2 regions of the Geodermatophilus sp. URMC 65 genome follow, and region 1 is predicted to be linked to the other one. Evidence: predicted binding sites of a transcription regulator. Region 1 holds the regulator's gene; the other holds the start of a gene.
The links. Region 1 encodes LexA, which represses DNA repair genes until DNA is damaged. Its sites were predicted from a motif close to TCGAACANNTGTTCGA; they were not measured.
Positions count from the first base shown of each region.

Region 2: a site for LexA is predicted at 2,977-2,992, ahead of ACWIX7_RS02180 (DUF222 domain-containing protein). Genes of this name have one in related genera too.

Region 1 covers NZ_CP199954.1:4,011,652-4,019,508, forward strand. The annotation lists gene hflX (GTPase HflX) at 1-439, shown strand, start outside; gene ACWIX7_RS19435 (phosphatase PAP2 family protein) at 496-1,227, shown strand; gene ACWIX7_RS19440 (hypothetical protein) at 1,274-2,254, shown strand; gene lexA (transcriptional repressor LexA) at 2,373-3,164, opposite strand; gene ACWIX7_RS19450 (LysM peptidoglycan-binding domain-containing protein) at 3,462-4,133, shown strand; gene ACWIX7_RS19455 (hypothetical protein) at 4,258-4,896, shown strand; gene nrdR (transcriptional regulator NrdR) at 5,345-5,893, shown strand; gene ACWIX7_RS19465 (vitamin B12-dependent ribonucleotide reductase) at 5,994-7,857, shown strand, end outside.
Region 2 covers NZ_CP199954.1:459,766-467,622, reverse strand. The annotation lists gene ACWIX7_RS02190 (MFS transporter) at 1-440, shown strand, start outside; gene ACWIX7_RS02185 (lysylphosphatidylglycerol synthase domain-containing protein) at 505-2,838, shown strand; gene ACWIX7_RS02180 (DUF222 domain-containing protein) at 2,997-4,445, shown strand; gene ACWIX7_RS02175 (hypothetical protein) at 4,632-5,078, shown strand; gene ACWIX7_RS02170 (hypothetical protein) at 5,118-5,411, opposite strand; gene ACWIX7_RS02165 (prepilin peptidase) at 5,549-6,211, shown strand; gene ACWIX7_RS02160 (Flp family type IVb pilin) at 6,392-6,637, shown strand; gene ACWIX7_RS02155 (TadE/TadG family type IV pilus assembly protein) at 6,736-7,131, shown strand; gene ACWIX7_RS02150 (pilus assembly protein TadG-related protein) at 7,119-7,857, shown strand, end outside.

The DNA.
Region 1 (7,857 bases):
GGCCGCCGCCGACCTGCTGCTGCACGTCGTCGACGGCTCCGATCCCGACCCGCTGGGGCAGATCGAGGCGGTGCGCGTGGTCCTGGGCGAGATCGAGGCCGCGTCGGTCCCGGAGCTCATCGTCGTCAACAAGGTGGACGCGATGAGCGAGGAGGACGTCCTCACCCTGCGCCGGGCCCTGCCGGGTGCGGTGTGGGTGTCGGCCCGCACGGGCGCCGGCCTCGAGCGGCTGCGCGAGGTCGTGGCCGCCCGGCTGCCGCACCCCGACGTCGAGGTCGACGTGCTGGTGCCCTACGACCGCGGCGACCTGGTGGCCCGGGTGCACCGGGACGGCGAGGTGCTGAAGGAGACCCACGAGGCCGGGGGCACGCGGCTCAGCGCCCGGGTCGACGGCGGCCTGGCCGCCGCCCTCGAGGGGTTCGCGGCGCCGGTCGCCTGACCCGCCCCCCGGCGAGCGAGGTCACGGTCAGGTCACGGCCCGGTACCGTGACCGGCGTGACCAGCGGCGCGGTGCGGCGGCGTCCGGGGACCTCCCCGCCGGACGCCTCGGACGCTGAGGTCCCGGCCGGCCGCCCGTCGCGGTGGCTCCTGGGAGCCGCCCTGGTGGTCGCCGTCGTGGTCACCGTCGACCTGCTCGGCCGCGGCGTGCTCGAGCGGATGGACCTGCGGGTCTCGGAGGTGGTCAGCGCTTGGGACCTGAAGGACTCGGCCGCCTACTGGCCGGTGTGGGCGGTGACGCAGCTCGGCGGGCGCGGCTTCATCCTGATCGTCCTGGCCGGGTTGGTCGGCTACCTCGGGTGGCGGTTCCGCACCGTCCTCCCGCTGGTGCGGGTGCTGCTGGCGCTGGTGCTGCTCACCGTCGTCGTCTACTCGTTCAAGTACGGAACGGGCCGGACGGCCCCGGCCTACCCCGGGTCGTTCTTCCACCGGGACGGCGCCTCCTACCCCTCCGGGCACGTCGCCAACGCCGTGCTCATGTGGGGGGTCGCCCGCTGGCAGGTGGTGCAGTACCGACTCGCGGCGTGGGTGCAGCGGACCGCCCGGGTGCTCAGCATCGCCGGCCCGGTGGCCACCGGTGTGGCCATGGTGTCCCTCGACTTCCACTGGGTCACCGACGCCGTGGTCGGAGCGGCCGTCGGCATCCTGCTGTTGGGCGTGGTTCACCTGCTCGACGCGGTCCTGGTGTCACGCTGGGTCGGTGCCCGAGCTGGCCGGTCGTCCGCGTAGCGGAGCCAGGGGGCGGCGTCTGGCGGCCGGGACCGGCCTCGCGCTGATGCTCGGCCTCGGGCCCGCCCTGCCCGCGTCCGCCGCACCGGTCGACCAGCCCGCACCCGCGACGCGCTGCCAGCTCACCGACCCCCGGCTGCCGGAGGTCTCCGGGCTGGTCGAGGTGGGCGACCGGATGCTGGTGCACAACGACGGCGGCGACTCCCTCGACGTCTACGTGCTGGACGGGACCTGCGCGGTGGTCACCGTGCGCTCCGCGGCGGTGGACCCCTTCGACCCCGAGGACATGGCGCCGGCGGTCGACGGGACCGTCTGGCTCGCCGACACCGGCGACAACACCGGCACCCGGACGACGGTCGCGCTGCTGGCCCTGCACGCCGACGGCAGCAGCTCGGTCTACCGGCTGGCGTACCCCGACGGCCCGCGGGACGTCGAGGCGCTGCTGCTCGCCCCCGACGGGACGCCGTACCTGGTGACCAAGGAGGTGCTGGGCGCCAGCGAGGTGTACCGGCCGGTCTCGGCGCTCGTGGAGGACGGCACGGTCGGCCTCACCGAGGTCGGCCGGGTGGAGTTCGTGCTCACCGGGACGCCGGGCGGCCCGGTCGGCCGCGCCGGTCAGCTGATGGTCACCGGCGGTGCGGTCTCGCCCGACGAGCGCTGGATCGCGCTGCGCACCTACACCGACGCCTACGTCTGGCCGCTGACCGGCTCGGACGTGGCCGGTGCGTTGGCGGGGGAGCCCCGCCGGGTCGCCCTGCCCGAGGCGCCCCAGGGCGAGGCGATCAGCTTCACCGGGGACTCCGCGGCGCTCGTCGTCGCCGGGGAGGGGCTGGTCAGCGACGTCACCGTGGTGCCGTTGCCGGCCGAGGCGGCACCCTCGTCGTCAGCGGCGGCCGCGGACGGCATGGTCTCCGGCCTGCTGTCCGGCGACGACGGACCGCCCCCGGTCGCGGCGGCGGTCGCTGCCGCCGTCGTGGCCGGCGTGCTCGTCTGGCTCGGGGGCAAGCTGGTGCGCCGGCGCGACTGAGGTCTCGGCCCTCGTTCCACATTACGGTGCTCCGGCCGGGGCCTGCGTACGGCGCGGCCGACAGGCCGGCGGTGCACCCGGCCGCCGGCGCGGCCGTGACCGCGCCGGCGGGACCGGCTCAGACCCGGCGGAGCACCGTGACGACGCGGCCGAGCACGGTGGCGTCGTCCCCCGGGATGGGCTCGTACGCGGGGTTGTGCGGCAGCAGCCACACGTGCCCGTCGCGCCGCTTGTAGGTCTTCACCGTCGCCTCGCCGTCGATCATGGCGGCGACGATCTCGCCGTTCTCCGCGGTCGGCTGCTGGCGCACGACGACCCAGTCGCCGTCGCAGATGGCCGCCTCGACCATCGAGTCACCGGTGACCTTGAGCATGAACAGCGTGCCCTCGCCGACCAGCTCGCGGGGGAGCGGGAAGACGTCCTCGACCGCCTGCTCGGCCAGCACGGGGCCACCGGCGGCGATCCGGCCGACGAGCGGGACGTAGGTGGGGGCAGGGGTCTCCTCGGCGCCGGCGGGGGCCACCACCGCGGGCGCGGGCGCGCCGGGGGTGTCGCCGGGGAGGCGGACGTCGAGCGCGCGCGGGCGGTTGGGGTCGCGGCGCAGCCAGCCCTTCTTCTGCAGCACGCTGAGCTGGTGGGCCACCGAGGAGGCCGAGGACAGCCCCACCGCCTCGCCGATCTCGCGCACCGAGGGCGGGTAGCCGCGCCGCTCGATCGAGTCGCGGATCACCTCGAGGACCCGCCGCTGCCGCTGGGTGAGCCCGTCGCCGCTCTCGCCCCGGTCGGGGAAGGTGCGCACCGACGCCGTCCCGGCGCCCTCCGGTGCGGCGGTCCGGCTCCCGGACGCGCGCCGCGACGAGCCGCCTCCGCCCCGGACACCGCCGCCCGACGTCCCGCTCGTGCCCGCCACGTCTCCTCCTCGCCGGCCGTGTCGCCACGGCCCTGTCGTCCTGCGCCCGCCCGGGAGCCGGACCGGGCCGGCTCCACTGCGTGGGGCCGCCGCCGGCCCCGACCCGCCGGCGCCCTCGCGGCGACGGCGGACGGGTGCTGCTCCGGACGGTAGCGCCTCGGAGCCGGGACTTCAAACGTGTGTTCGAAGCCGACGTGCGGTGTCGGGTCGACCTCGTCGGCGGGATGCGGTAGACATCGCACAGGCGTTCGATCGAACGTGCGTTCGAGCGAGCGGGGCGTCGGAGGAGGAGTGGTCATGACGAGCGTGCGGCAGGCTGTGCTGGAGTTCGACGCGACGGTCCAGGTCCCGTGGCGTCCGTTGCTCGGGTCGGTGGACGACGGGCGTGCGGCCGAGTCCGGGCGCCCCGCCCGGACGGCGGCTGCGTCCGGGCACGCCCCGCGGACGCCTGCTGCGTCGGGTCCGACCGGGACCGGTCCCCGTGTCGCCGGCCACCTGCGGCCGGTGCCCGACCGCCCGGTGGGCCCGGAGCCGCGCACCGCGGACCCGGCTCCCTCGGCCCGGGGCGCCGGCCGGGCCCCCGGTCGCCGGGAGCCGGCGTCCTCGGCTGGCCGGCCGACCGCGTCGCGCGCGGTGCCGTCCCGAGCGGTGCGCGGGGGGTGCGCCACCCCGGAGGGGGCTGCCGTCCCACGGCTGCGCCTGACCTGCAGAGGGCGCCGGCTGGTGCTCGCCCTGGCCTTCGTCGGCGCCGTCGCGCTCGGCTCGCTCGTCGGGGGTGCGGGCGACGGTGGACTGCAGCTGGCCGGCGAGCGGAGCGTGGTGGTGGAGCCCGGCGACACGGTGTGGTCGATCGCCGGGGAGGCGGCCGGTGCCGACCAGGACGTGCGCACGGTGGTCGACGCCATCGAGGAGCTCAACGGCCTCGAGGGTTCGGCCCTCGTCCCCGGCCAGGTCCTCGAGCTGCCCTGAGTCGCGCGGTCGCCCGCGGCAGGGGGGCGGTCGAGGAGCGACAAGAGGTGGCGGCCAGGTTCGTCAACCCGTCGTGCCGAGTCGCTGGCACTCTGTGGCTGACAGCCCGTTTACGGTCAGCTCCGTGTCAGCGATCTCAGACAACCGGGCCGCCGTCTTCACGCAGCAGTCGCAGCGCTGCGAGGTGTTCGTCGAGGGCGCTTGGTGGCCGGGTTCGCTGCTGGGGTGGCGGCACGACGGTCAGGGCGCGTGCCAGGTGTGGGTGCGGGTGACCGTGGCCGGCGCCGACCGGGAGACCTGGATCGACCTGCCCGAGGTGCGCCTGCCGGAGAGCCGGCCGGTGCTGGTGCCGGACAGCGGGCTCGACCCCTTCTCGGGTCTCGGCGAGGAGCTGCTGCCCGGCGCCGCGGCCGCCCCGCTGCTGTCGCTGAGCGAGGCCGCCGCCCGTGAGCAGCGGGTGGCGGGCGTCCTCCCCGTGTCGGCTCCGGCCACCGGTCGCCGTCGCCGCCGCCACGGCGGCGACGTGACCGCCGAGCAGCCCGCCGTCCCCGCGGGCGCGGCCGCCGGCCGGCACCGGGTCGGACGTCACCGGGCGGCGGACGCTGCGGAGCAGCCGGAGGAGGCGTCGGGCCCGGAGCTGGGTGACGCCACGGTGCTCATGCCCCGCGCGATCGAGGCCGACTGCCTGACCCGCCCCCTGCGGCTCGGCGACCGCGCCCCCCGTCCCCGCCTCGGGCGGCCCGGCGAGGCCCTCCACGCCTGAGACGGGACTCCCCTCACACCCCGCACGAGGCGTCCGGATCGGCGTCCCCGCGCCCGGCGCGCGACGCCCCTGCGCCGACCGGCCCGGTCGTCCTGTCGCGCCCGACCGGCGCGTCCCGCGTCCGCTGCGGCAGGTTCCCCGGCGTGTTCCCGGGGCGCGTGTGACGAGTGTGCGCGGGTGGTCACGAAGTCATCTCGGCGGACGACGCGCCTGGCGTTCGGCTTGCAGATCTAGTGGAGCCGGACCTAGGGTTCCCCTACATCTAGTAGTTGCACCGATGTAAGTCCGTCCACAGGCCGTCCTCAGGCACTCCCCACGACGTCCACCGGATGTCCCCAGGGAGGTCCACAGCCGGTCTCCCGGGCCCGTCGCTCCGGCCGCTCCCGCGGTCGCCGCGACGCCCGGGCGGACCCGCGCCGGAGCGCGTCGCGAGGGGAGGGGATCGGCCGTGCGCTGTCCCTTCTGCCACAACCCCGACAGCCGCGTCATCGACTCGCGCGAGGCCGACGAGGGGGCGACCACCCGTCGCCGCCGCTCGTGTCCCGCGTGCGGTCGGCGGTTCACCACGGTGGAGGAGGCCGTCCTCGCCGTCGTCAAGCGCAGCGGCGTGAGCGAGCCGTTCAACCGCAGCAAGGTGGTGGCCGGCGTCCGCCGGGCCTGCCAGGGACGGCCGGTCGACGAGGACCAGCTGCAGCAGCTCGCCCAGCAGGTCGAGGACGCCATCCGGGCCACCGGTGCGGCGGAGGTCCCCAGCCACGAGGTGGGGCTGGCCATCCTCCGACCGCTGCGAGAGCTGGACGAGGTCGCGTATCTGCGCTTCGCAAGCGTCTACCGCGCCTTCACCTCGCTCGAGGACTTCGAGAAGGAGATCACCGAGCTGCGGGCCCGGCACATCGCCGCCGGCACCCCGCCGCTGCCTGGCATGCAGGACCCGCCGGCGCGCCGGCGGGGTGGGGGGCGCGGTCAGGCCGCCCCTGACGGCGGACCCGGTCGATGACGACCACCGCCGTCTGAGCAGAACTGTCAGCAGCACCCGCTAGTAAGAGGGCGGCTCTCTTCCCCAGCCGCCGAAACGCCCACAACACAGGGAGAGCTCCGTGACCGAGACCGAGGATCGCTTGTCGGGCCGTACGCGTCGCGCCGCCAAGGCGCCGACCAGGGGGAAGGGCCTGAAGGTCAAGCGTGTCTTCACCACCGCCGGGGTGCACCCGTACGACGAGGTGACCTGGGAGCGTCGTGACGTCGTCATGACCAACTGGCGGGACGGCTCGATCAACTTCGAGCAGCGCGGCGTGGAGTTCCCCGCCGAGTGGAGCATCAACGCCACCAACATCGTCACCACGAAGTACTTCCGCGGCGCCGTCGGCACCCCGCAGCGCGAGACCAGCCTGCGCCAGCTCATCGACCGCGTGGTGCTGACCTACGGCCAGGCCGGCCGTGAGCACGGCTACTTCGCCAGCGAGGGCGACGCCGAGATCTTCGAGCACGAGCTGACCTGGATGCTGCTGCACCAGTACTTCAGCTTCAACAGCCCCGTGTGGTTCAACGTCGGCACGAGCGCGCCCCAGCAGGTCAGCGCCTGCTTCATCCTCGCCGTCGACGACACGATGGACTCGATCCTCAACTGGTACCGGGAGGAGGGGCTGATCTTCAAGGGCGGCTCGGGCGCCGGCCTGAACCTCTCCCGCATCCGCTCCTCCAAGGAGCTGCTCTCCTCGGGCGGCACCGCCTCGGGTCCGGTCAGCTTCATGCGTGGCGCCGATGCCTCCGCCGGCACCATCAAGTCCGGTGGGGCCACCCGCCGCGCGGCCAAGATGGTCGTCCTCGACATCGACCACCCCGACATCGAGGAGTTCATCGAGACCAAGGCGCGCGAGGAGGACAAGATCCGCGCGCTGCGCGACGCCGGGTACGACATGGACCTCGGCGGCAGGGACATCACCAGCGTCCAGTACCAGAACGCCAACAACTCCGTCCGGGTCTCCGACGAGTTCATGCGCGCGGTCGAGGACGGCACGGACTTCGGGCTGCGCGCCCGCCTCGACGGCTCGCTGATCGAGACCGTCGACGCCAAGGAGCTGTTCCGCAAGGTCACCCAGGCCGCCTGGGAGTGCGCCGACCCGGGCATCCAGTACGACGACACGATCAACGACTGGCACACCAACCCCGAGACCGGGCGGATCAACGCGTCCAACCCCTGCTCGGAGTACATGAGCCTGGACAACAGCTCGTGCAACCTGGCGTCGCTGAACCTCATGAAGTTCCTCAAGGACGACGGCACGTTCGACACCCGGAACTTCGTGAAGGCCGTCGAGCTGGTCATCACCGCGATGGACATCTCGATCTGCTTCGCCGACTTCCCGACCGAGCCGATCGGTGAGACCACCCGCGCCTACCGGCAGCTGGGCATCGGCTACGCCAACCTCGGCGCGCTGCTCATGGCCACCGGCCACGCGTACGACTCGCGCGGTGGCCAGACCCTGGCCGCGGCGATCACCTCGCTGATGACCGGCACCGCCTACCGGCGCTCGGCGGAGCTGGCCGGCATCGTCGGCGCCTACGAGGGCTTCGCCCGCAACGCCGACGCCCACGCCCGGGTCATGCGCAAGCACGCCGCGGCCAACGACGCCATCCGCCCGGTCGGCGCCGACGACGCCGACGTGCTCAAGGCCGCGACCGGCGAGTGGCAGGCGTGCCTGGAGATCGGCACCGACTTCGGCTGGCGCAACGCGCAGGCCTCGGTGCTGGCCCCCACCGGCACGATCGGCTTCATGATGGACTGCGACACGACCGGCATCGAGCCGGACTTCTCGCTGGTCAAGTACAAGAAGCTGGTCGGCGGCGGCTCCATGCAGATCGTCAACCAGACGGTCCCGCGGGCGCTGCGCAGCCTGGGCTACCAGGATGAGCAGATCGAGGCGATCGTCGAGTACATCGCCGAGCACGGGCACGTCGTCGACG
Region 2 (7,857 bases), 2.2 Mb from region 1:
GCTGGCTCGCCGACCGGTGGGGCCGGGTGCCGGCCATCCGGCTGGGCTACGCGGTCACCGTGCCCGGTCTCGTCCTGCTCGTCGTCGCGCCGTCCTGGCCGATCGCACTCGCCGCCGCCGTCCTGCTCGGCGTGGGGCTCTACCTGCCCTTCTCCGTGCAGACCACCCTCGGGCAGGAGCTGCTGCCCAACCGGGTGGGCACGGCCTCCGGCGTCACCCTCGGCCTGGCCGTGTCGGCCGGCGGCGCCGTGACCCCCCTCTTCGGCGTGCTGGCCGACGCGCACGGCCTGGGATGGTCGATGGCCGCGCTCCTCCCGCTGCCCCTGCTCGCGCTCCTGGTCAGCCTGCGGCTGCCCGGGCCGACCGCGTCAGCGGGCGAGGCGTCCCACGCGGCGGGCCGGCGGGGATCCCCGTCCGAGCGGGCCGCCCCACACCGCTGACACTCGTCCAGCGGACGCACGACCCGGCGCAGCGGCGCGGCCGGGACCTGCGAATACTGGCCGGGTGACGGAGGGGGGCGCGGACCGGCGGACGTCGTTCTGGCCGCGCACCCGGGTCCGCCGTCCCGCCGACGGCGTCGCGCTGGCGCTCGCGGCCGGCGCGCTGCTGCTCATGGTCCTGCTCGCCCTGCAGGCGCCCCAGGTGCCGGCCGCCGGCGCCGACCTCGCCGACACGGCCCTCGGCGGACTGCCCCGCACCGTGCTCTCCATCGCCAACGGGGTCGCCTCGCTCGCCGTGCTGGCCGTCCTCGGAGCCGTCCTGCTCGACGCGCTGCGGAGGCGCCGGTTCGCGGTCACCTCCGCGGTCCTCGCCTGTGCCCTGGCGCTGGGTGCGGGGGAGGCGGCGGAGTGGCTGCTGGGCCGGCAGGACCTGCTGGGGACGGCCGAGGACGCGGCGGTCACGCCGATCGCCGCCGCCGTCGGCCTGCTCGTCGGGGCCGACCTGCAGCGGCGCCCGCGGTGGACGGCGCCCGCCCGGGTGGTGCTCGGCGCGGCACTGCTGTGCGCCCTCGCGCTGGGCAGCCTCACCCTGCTCAGCGGGGCGGTCGCCCTCCTCGCCGGGACCGCGGCGGGCCTGCTCGTCCGGGTGCTGGTCGGCGTGGTGCCCGCGCGCCCGGACGAGGGACGGATCCGCGCGGTCCTCGCCGCGGCCGGACTCCCGGTGGACGAGCTGTGCCCGCTGTCGCACCCGGCCGAGAGCCTGCGCTACGCCGCCACCTCGCCCGGCGGTGTCCTCGAGGTGACCGTCGTCGACCCCGACCGCCGCGGCGTCTCGCTGGCCCGCCGCGGGGTGTCGCTGGTGCGGCTGCGGTCGTCGGTCGTCGGCCGGCCCGCCCTCACCCTGCGCGGCCAGCTCGAGCGGGAGGCGCTCTGCGCCGGCATCGCCCGAGCGGCCGACGTCCCCGCGCCCACGGTGGTGACGCTGCTGACTGCGGGGCCGGCCCTGCTGTCGGTGACCCGGCCGCTAGCAGGCACACCGCTCGCGGACGCGGACGGCGAGGTCCCCGGGGTGCTCCGGGCCGCCTTCGCCGCGCTCCGGCGGGTGCACCGGGCCGGGGTGGCGCACGGCGCGCTCAGCCCGCAGTCCGTGGTCCTGCTGCCCGACGGCCGGGTCGGCTTCACCCGGTGGCGGTCCGCGCAGCCGGCGGCCAGCGAGCTGCAGCGCGAGCTGGACGTCGTGGCGCTGCTGGTCACCGCGGCCGCGCACGGCGGCGTCGAGGCGGCGGTGGCCGCGTTCCGCGACGGGTACGGGTCCGGGGCGCCGGCCGGGGCACGGCTGGCGGCGCTGGCCCAGCCGCTGGTGCTGCCCCCGCCCCTGCGTGAGGCGGTCCGCCGGACATCGGTCGTCGGCGACCTGCGCACCGCCCTCGCCGGGCCCTCCGGGGCGGCTCCGGCCACGGCGCCGCGACTCGAGCGCATGCGGCCGCGGACGATCGTCACGGTGCTGGCGGCGACCGTCGCCGCGTACGTGCTGGCCTCCCAGCTCTCCGATGTCAGCCTCGCCAGCACGCTGAGCGGGGCCCGCTGGCAGTGGCTCGCGGTCGCGGTCCTCGGCTCGGCGGTGACCTACGTCGGCGCGGCGCTGGTCTTCCAGGCCTTCGTGCCCGTCGACCTGCCCCTGGCCCGCACCACGTTGGTGCAGGTCGCAACGGCCTTCGTCACGCTGGTGACCCCGCCGACCGTGGGGCACGTCGGGCTCGGCATCCGCTATCTCCACCGCGCCGGCGTCCCGCTGGCGACGGCCGCGGCCAGCGTCGCCGTGAGCCAGGCCGTCACCGTCGTCGTGACGGTGGTCCTGCTGCTGGTGTGCAGCTGGGTGAGCGGCGTGTCCGCGTCCCGCCCGACCCTCCTGCCCAGCGGCGAGGTGCTCGTCGTCCTGCTCGTGGCGACGGCGGTGCTCGTCGTGGTGGCCATGCTGCCGCCGACCCGGCGGCTGCTGCACCGCCGCGTGGAGCCGCTGCTGCGCCAGACGCTGCCCCAGCTGCTCGCCGCACTGACCCACCCGCGCCGCCTCGGGACGGCGGTGCTCGGCATCCTGTTGCTCAACGGCGGCTACGTGCTGGCGCTCGACGCCTCGCTGCGCGCCTTCTCCGCGTCGCTGTCCTTGCCGACGCTCGTGGTCGTGTACCTGGCGGCGTCCACGATCGGGTCTGCGGCGCCCACCCCCGGCGGGCTCGGGGCCGTCGAGGCCGCCCTCGTCGGCGCCCTGACGGCGACGGGTGTGCCGGTGACCGCCGCGCTCACCGCCGTCCTCGCCTTCCGGGCGGCGACGTTCTGGCTGCCGGCGCCGTTCGGCTGGCTCGCCTTCCTGGTGCTGCAGCGCAGGCAGCAGATCTGAGCTCGGCCCGGCGGCCTACCGGCGACATCCTGGCGCTGCAGCACCGTTTCGGCTGGCTCGCTCCTCGGGCGCTGCAGTGCCGACACCAGGTCCGGGCTCGACTCTGACCTGCACGTTCCTCTTGCCTGGGCAGTCGGTTCGAACATATGATCGAACGCATGGACGGTGGGACGGAGGCCAGCACCGTGGGTGCTGCTGCGCCGTCGGTCGGGTGGGCGTCGGGGCCGTTGGGGGAGGTGCAGGCGGCGGCGCGGGAGATGAGCCGGCAGGCGGCGGTGCGGGTGCGGGCGGTGACGGCGTTCGCCGCGACCCGGCCGGCGAGCACCGACCGGGCGCAGGGTGAGCGGGGCGCGATGTCGGCCGAGCGGTGGGCGGCGCGGCCGGAGGTGTTGCGGCCGGTGTCGGAGTGGGCCGCCCAGGAGCTGGCGATCGCGCTGGACGTCACGGTGCACGAGGCCGAGGCGGAGCTGGCGCGGTCGCTGACGCTGGTGGGCCGGTTGCCGCGGGTGCTGGACGCGCTGGAGGCCGGGGTGCTGCACCCCGATCACCTGTGGTGCCTGCTGGAGCACGTGGCGCCGATCGCCGACGACGCGTCACGGGCGAAGGTGGAGGCCGACGTGCTGGCGTGGATGGCCGCGCGGCACCGGGTGACCACGCCGGCCGTGCTGGGAGATCGGGTGCGCCGGGTGGTCACCCAGCTCAACGCCCGGGATGTGGCGCGGGCGCTCGAGCGGCGGGGGATCTCGCTGCGGGAGGATCGCACGCCGGGGCTGTCGGTGGTGACGCTGGTGTGCAGCACGCCGGAGTCGCAGGCGTTCCACCGGGCGCTGGGGGCGTATGTGCACGCCCTGGCCCCCGAGCCGGGGGACACCCGCACGCGGGGGGAGAGGCTGGTGGACTGCCTGATGGACATGGTGCTGCGCCCGGGGGAGGGGGAGGTGCCGCCGGTGCAGGCGCTGCTGACCATCGTGGCCTCGGTGCACAGCGCGCTGGGTGGGGACCAGCTGGGGGAGGTGGACGGCACGGCGGTGCCGGCGGAGATGGCCCGCCAGCTGGCCCGCGCCTTCGCCGGCCTGGACCCCGTCACCGAGACGGCCGCCGCCGACGAGCCGGCCACCGGCGACACCGCCAACGGCGACACCGCCACCGAGGGCGCCGTCGGCGCGGCCGGTGAGGCCGGCGCCGCAGAACCGGTCGACGTCGAGGGCGATCCGATCGAGCGGGCGGCGCGGGAGTTGAGCGGCGCCGACTTCGACCGGTGGCTGGACGAGCTGGTGCGCGCGGGTTTCGGCGACGACCCGGCCCCCGCCACCGATCACCCGGACGGGCTCCTGGGCGAACCGCCGGATCCGGCCGGGTGGGACGCCGGCCCCTGGCACGACCCGTGCGAGTGGCTCGACACCCGCGGCCACGAGCTGGCCGACCCCGATGCCGAGGACCCGCTCCCACCGCACGCCGACACGCCCGCGGCCACTCCCGGTGCCGGCTGGTGGGCCACCCGCCGACCGCGCGGTGGACGACGCCGGCGCGGCGGTGCACGCCGCCCGCCTGGCGCTGGGCGCGGCCGAGTGGAGGGTGCGCACCGCGCAGCGGGCCGACGCCGCTGACGGGGCCGCCTGGCGGGCCGGCACCGCCGGGCGGGTCACCGCGGCCGAGGACGCGCTGGCCGCACCGAGAGCCGCGGCCGGCGCGACGCGGCTCTCGGTGCGGCCCGGGACGGCGGAGCTCGCCCCGCCGGCCGCGGGAAACACCACGGGGCGTTCCTGGGCGCGGTCTCCTCGATCTCCACCGACGTGCGCACCTCGTTCTCGCTGAGCTCGATGCCCACCGGCGGCGGCACCTACGTCTACGTCACCGGCCGGCGGGTCTCCGCGGGCAACGAGTACCGGGTGCTGGCGAAGGTCATGGCCGACGGGAGGGTGTCGCTGACGCTGTCCCGGCTGGCCGGGGGCGTGGAGGGCTGGCCGGGTGGCGAGGTCGTCGTCCCGGGCCTGACCTACACGCTGGGGATGCGCCTCGAGGTCCGGGTCCGGGTGTCCGGCGCCGGCAGCACCGACGTCGCCGCCACGGTGTGGGCGGCCGGCACCGCAGAGCCCACGACGCCGCACCTCGTGCGCGCCGACGCCACCGCGGTCCTGCAGGCGCCGGGCGCGGTCGGCATCTCGGCCTACCGGCCCGGCAGCGCCACCGCGGCGACGGCGGTCCGGGTGCTCGGGTTCGAGGTGACCTCCGGGCGCTGAACCCGGCGCCGCCGTCCGCTCCACGGCCGGCCGGTCCGGTCAGAGCGCCAAGAACCAGCCCAGCGCGCCCGCCACGACGCCGACCACCAGCAGCACGGTGGCGGCAGCACGGTCGAACCGGTTGCCCAGCAGGGAGTCCAGCAGGCTGGTGAGCTCACCGAGCCGGACGGGAGCCTCCCGATCGCGTCCCGCCGCGTCGCCGTCGCGCCAGCGACGCAGGGCGGAGCCGGTGCGACGGGCGTCTGCGACCAGCAGCGCCAGGCCGGTGACCTGAGCGAGCAGCGCCACGGAGAAGCAGACGACGGCCAAGGCGACCTGCGCGGTCTCGCTCATGCCGCCGAGCGTGCCGGAAACACCGATCGGGTGGGACGAGGGACCCGTGCACCGCTCAGGCTGACGACGCACCACCTCCGCGCCCCGGACCGGTGGTGTTCCCGCGCCCGCGGGCCCGGCCGTGTCATCGTCGCCCCGTGCTCACCGCCCTCGCCCTGTTCTCAGGGGCTGCCGCCGGGGTGCTCGTCAACCGCACCGCCGGGCGCTTCCCCTGGCCGCCGGGTACCGGCGCCCGGGAGCTGTTGAGGCCCGGACCGGTCGCCGTCCGCCCGCCGGTGGTCGAGGTCGCGACCGCGCTGCTGACGGCGCTCACCGTGCTGCGCACCGGGCTCTCCTGGGAACTGCCGGCGTTCCTGCTGCTGGCCGTCGTGGGCGTGCTGCTCGCCGTGGTGGACCTGCAGCACCGGCTGCTGCCCAACCGCGTGGTGCTGCCGGCGCTCGCCGCGGGGACGGCGCTGCTGCTCCTCGCGGCCCTCGCCGACGGAGCCTGGGACGCGCTGCTGCGCGCGGTGCTGGGCGCCGCGGCCCTGTTCGCGGTGTACCTCGTCCTCGCGCTCGTCTCGCCCGGCGGCCTGGGCATGGGCGACGTGAAGCTGGCCGCACTCCTCGGCCTGTACCTGGGCTGGCTCGGCTGGTCGGCGGTCGTGCTGGGCGCACTCGCCGGCTTCGTCGTCCAGGCCGTCGTGGCGCTGGGCCTGCTGGCGACCCGGCGGATCGGGCTGCGCGGCGAGCTGCCGTTCGGCCCGGCCATGCTCGCCGGCGCCGCTCTCGTCATCGGCGGGACCGCGCTGCTGCCCTGAGATCCGGCCACCCGGAGTGACTCCCGCGACGGAGCGGTCACCCGAGCAGGTGGACGCGGTCCGCCGACCGGGTGGACGGGGCTCAAGCCGGGCATCCGACGGTTCGACACCCCCTGGCAAGTGCCGCGACGTCGGGTCGCCCGACCCGGACCGGCCGGCACCGTCCCCCAGGGAGTCCCCGTGCTCAACCTCGTCACCAACCCGCTGGCCACCATCATCACGCTCTACTCGCTCGCCGAGGAGCGCCTCGAGCGCGAGGAGAAGGGTGCGACCGCCGTCGAGTACGGCCTCATGGTCGGCCTGATCGCCGTCGCGATCATCGGCGCGGTCATCTTCCTGAGCGACCAGCTCGAGGCCCTCTTCAACAGCATCGGCGGCGACCTGGAGGACGCCGCCACCACCCCGGCCGCCCCCGCCGCCGGCTGATCCCTCGCGTCCTCCACGGCGCAGCGGCCCCGTCCCCCCGGGGCCGCTGCGCCGCGCCGCACCCGGACGACGACAGCAGGAGAGGAGGTGGGGGAGGAGTGCGCACCCGACTGCGCGACGAGGACGGCGCCAGCGCCGTGGAGTTCGCGTTCATCGTGCCGCTGCTGCTCGTCCTGGTGCTCGGCATCGCCGAGTTCGGGCACGCGTTCCAGGTGCAGGGCACCCTGTCCGCGGCCGCCCGCGAGGGCGCCCGGGTCATGGCCCTGCAGAACGACCCCGCCGCGGCGCGCGCCGCCGTCCGCGACGCCGCCCCCACCCTCGACCCGGCGGTCACCGACGCGCAGATCACCGTCGCGCCGACGGCCTGCCCGCTCACCAGTACGACCACCACGAACGTGCGGGTGACCGTCGTCTACCCGATGCCCTTCCTCACCGACTTCTTCGGCGCGGACATCGACCTGACCGGGACGGGGGTCATGCGGTGCAACGGCTGAAGAAGGGTCCCCCTGCACTCCGGCGCCGGCTCGCCGGCGAGCGCGGCGGCTCCGCGGTGCTCCTGGCGCTGCTGATGGTGCCGGTCCTCGGCTTCACCGCCATCGCCGTCGACGTCGGGGCCCTGTACGCGGAGAAGGCCCGGCTGCAGACGGCGGCCGACGCCGCGGCCCTCGCCGTGGCCCGCGACTGCGCCCGCGGTTCCTGCGGCGACATGCAGGCCACGGCACAGGCGCTGGTCGACGCCAACCTCGGCGACGCCACGGCCGCTCCGCCGGTGCTCGCCGGCGACCCGCTGCGCGTCACGGTCACCGGCAGCACGCCCACCGAGCACTGGTTCGCGCCGGTCATCGGCCACGACTCGACGCAGGTGTCGGCCAGCGCGACCGTCGCCTGGGGTGCGCCGGACGGCGGGACGGCGATGCTGCCGCTGATCTTCTCCTGGTGCGAGTTCCAGGCCCAGACCGGCGGCGGCCTGCCCTCGACCACCACCGAGCGCACCATCGAGCTGCCCAAGAAGTCCGACACCGGTTGCACCGGGCCGTCGAAGATGTTCGTCCCCGGCGGCTTCGGCTGGCTCACCACGGACGGCGGCACCACCTGCCGGGCCACCAGCCGGGTGGGCGACCGGTTCACCTCCGAGCCGGGCAACAACCCCTCGCAGGGCTGCGACACCGACGACGTCGCCGCGCTGGTCGGCCGGACCGTCCTGCTGCCCATCTTCGACG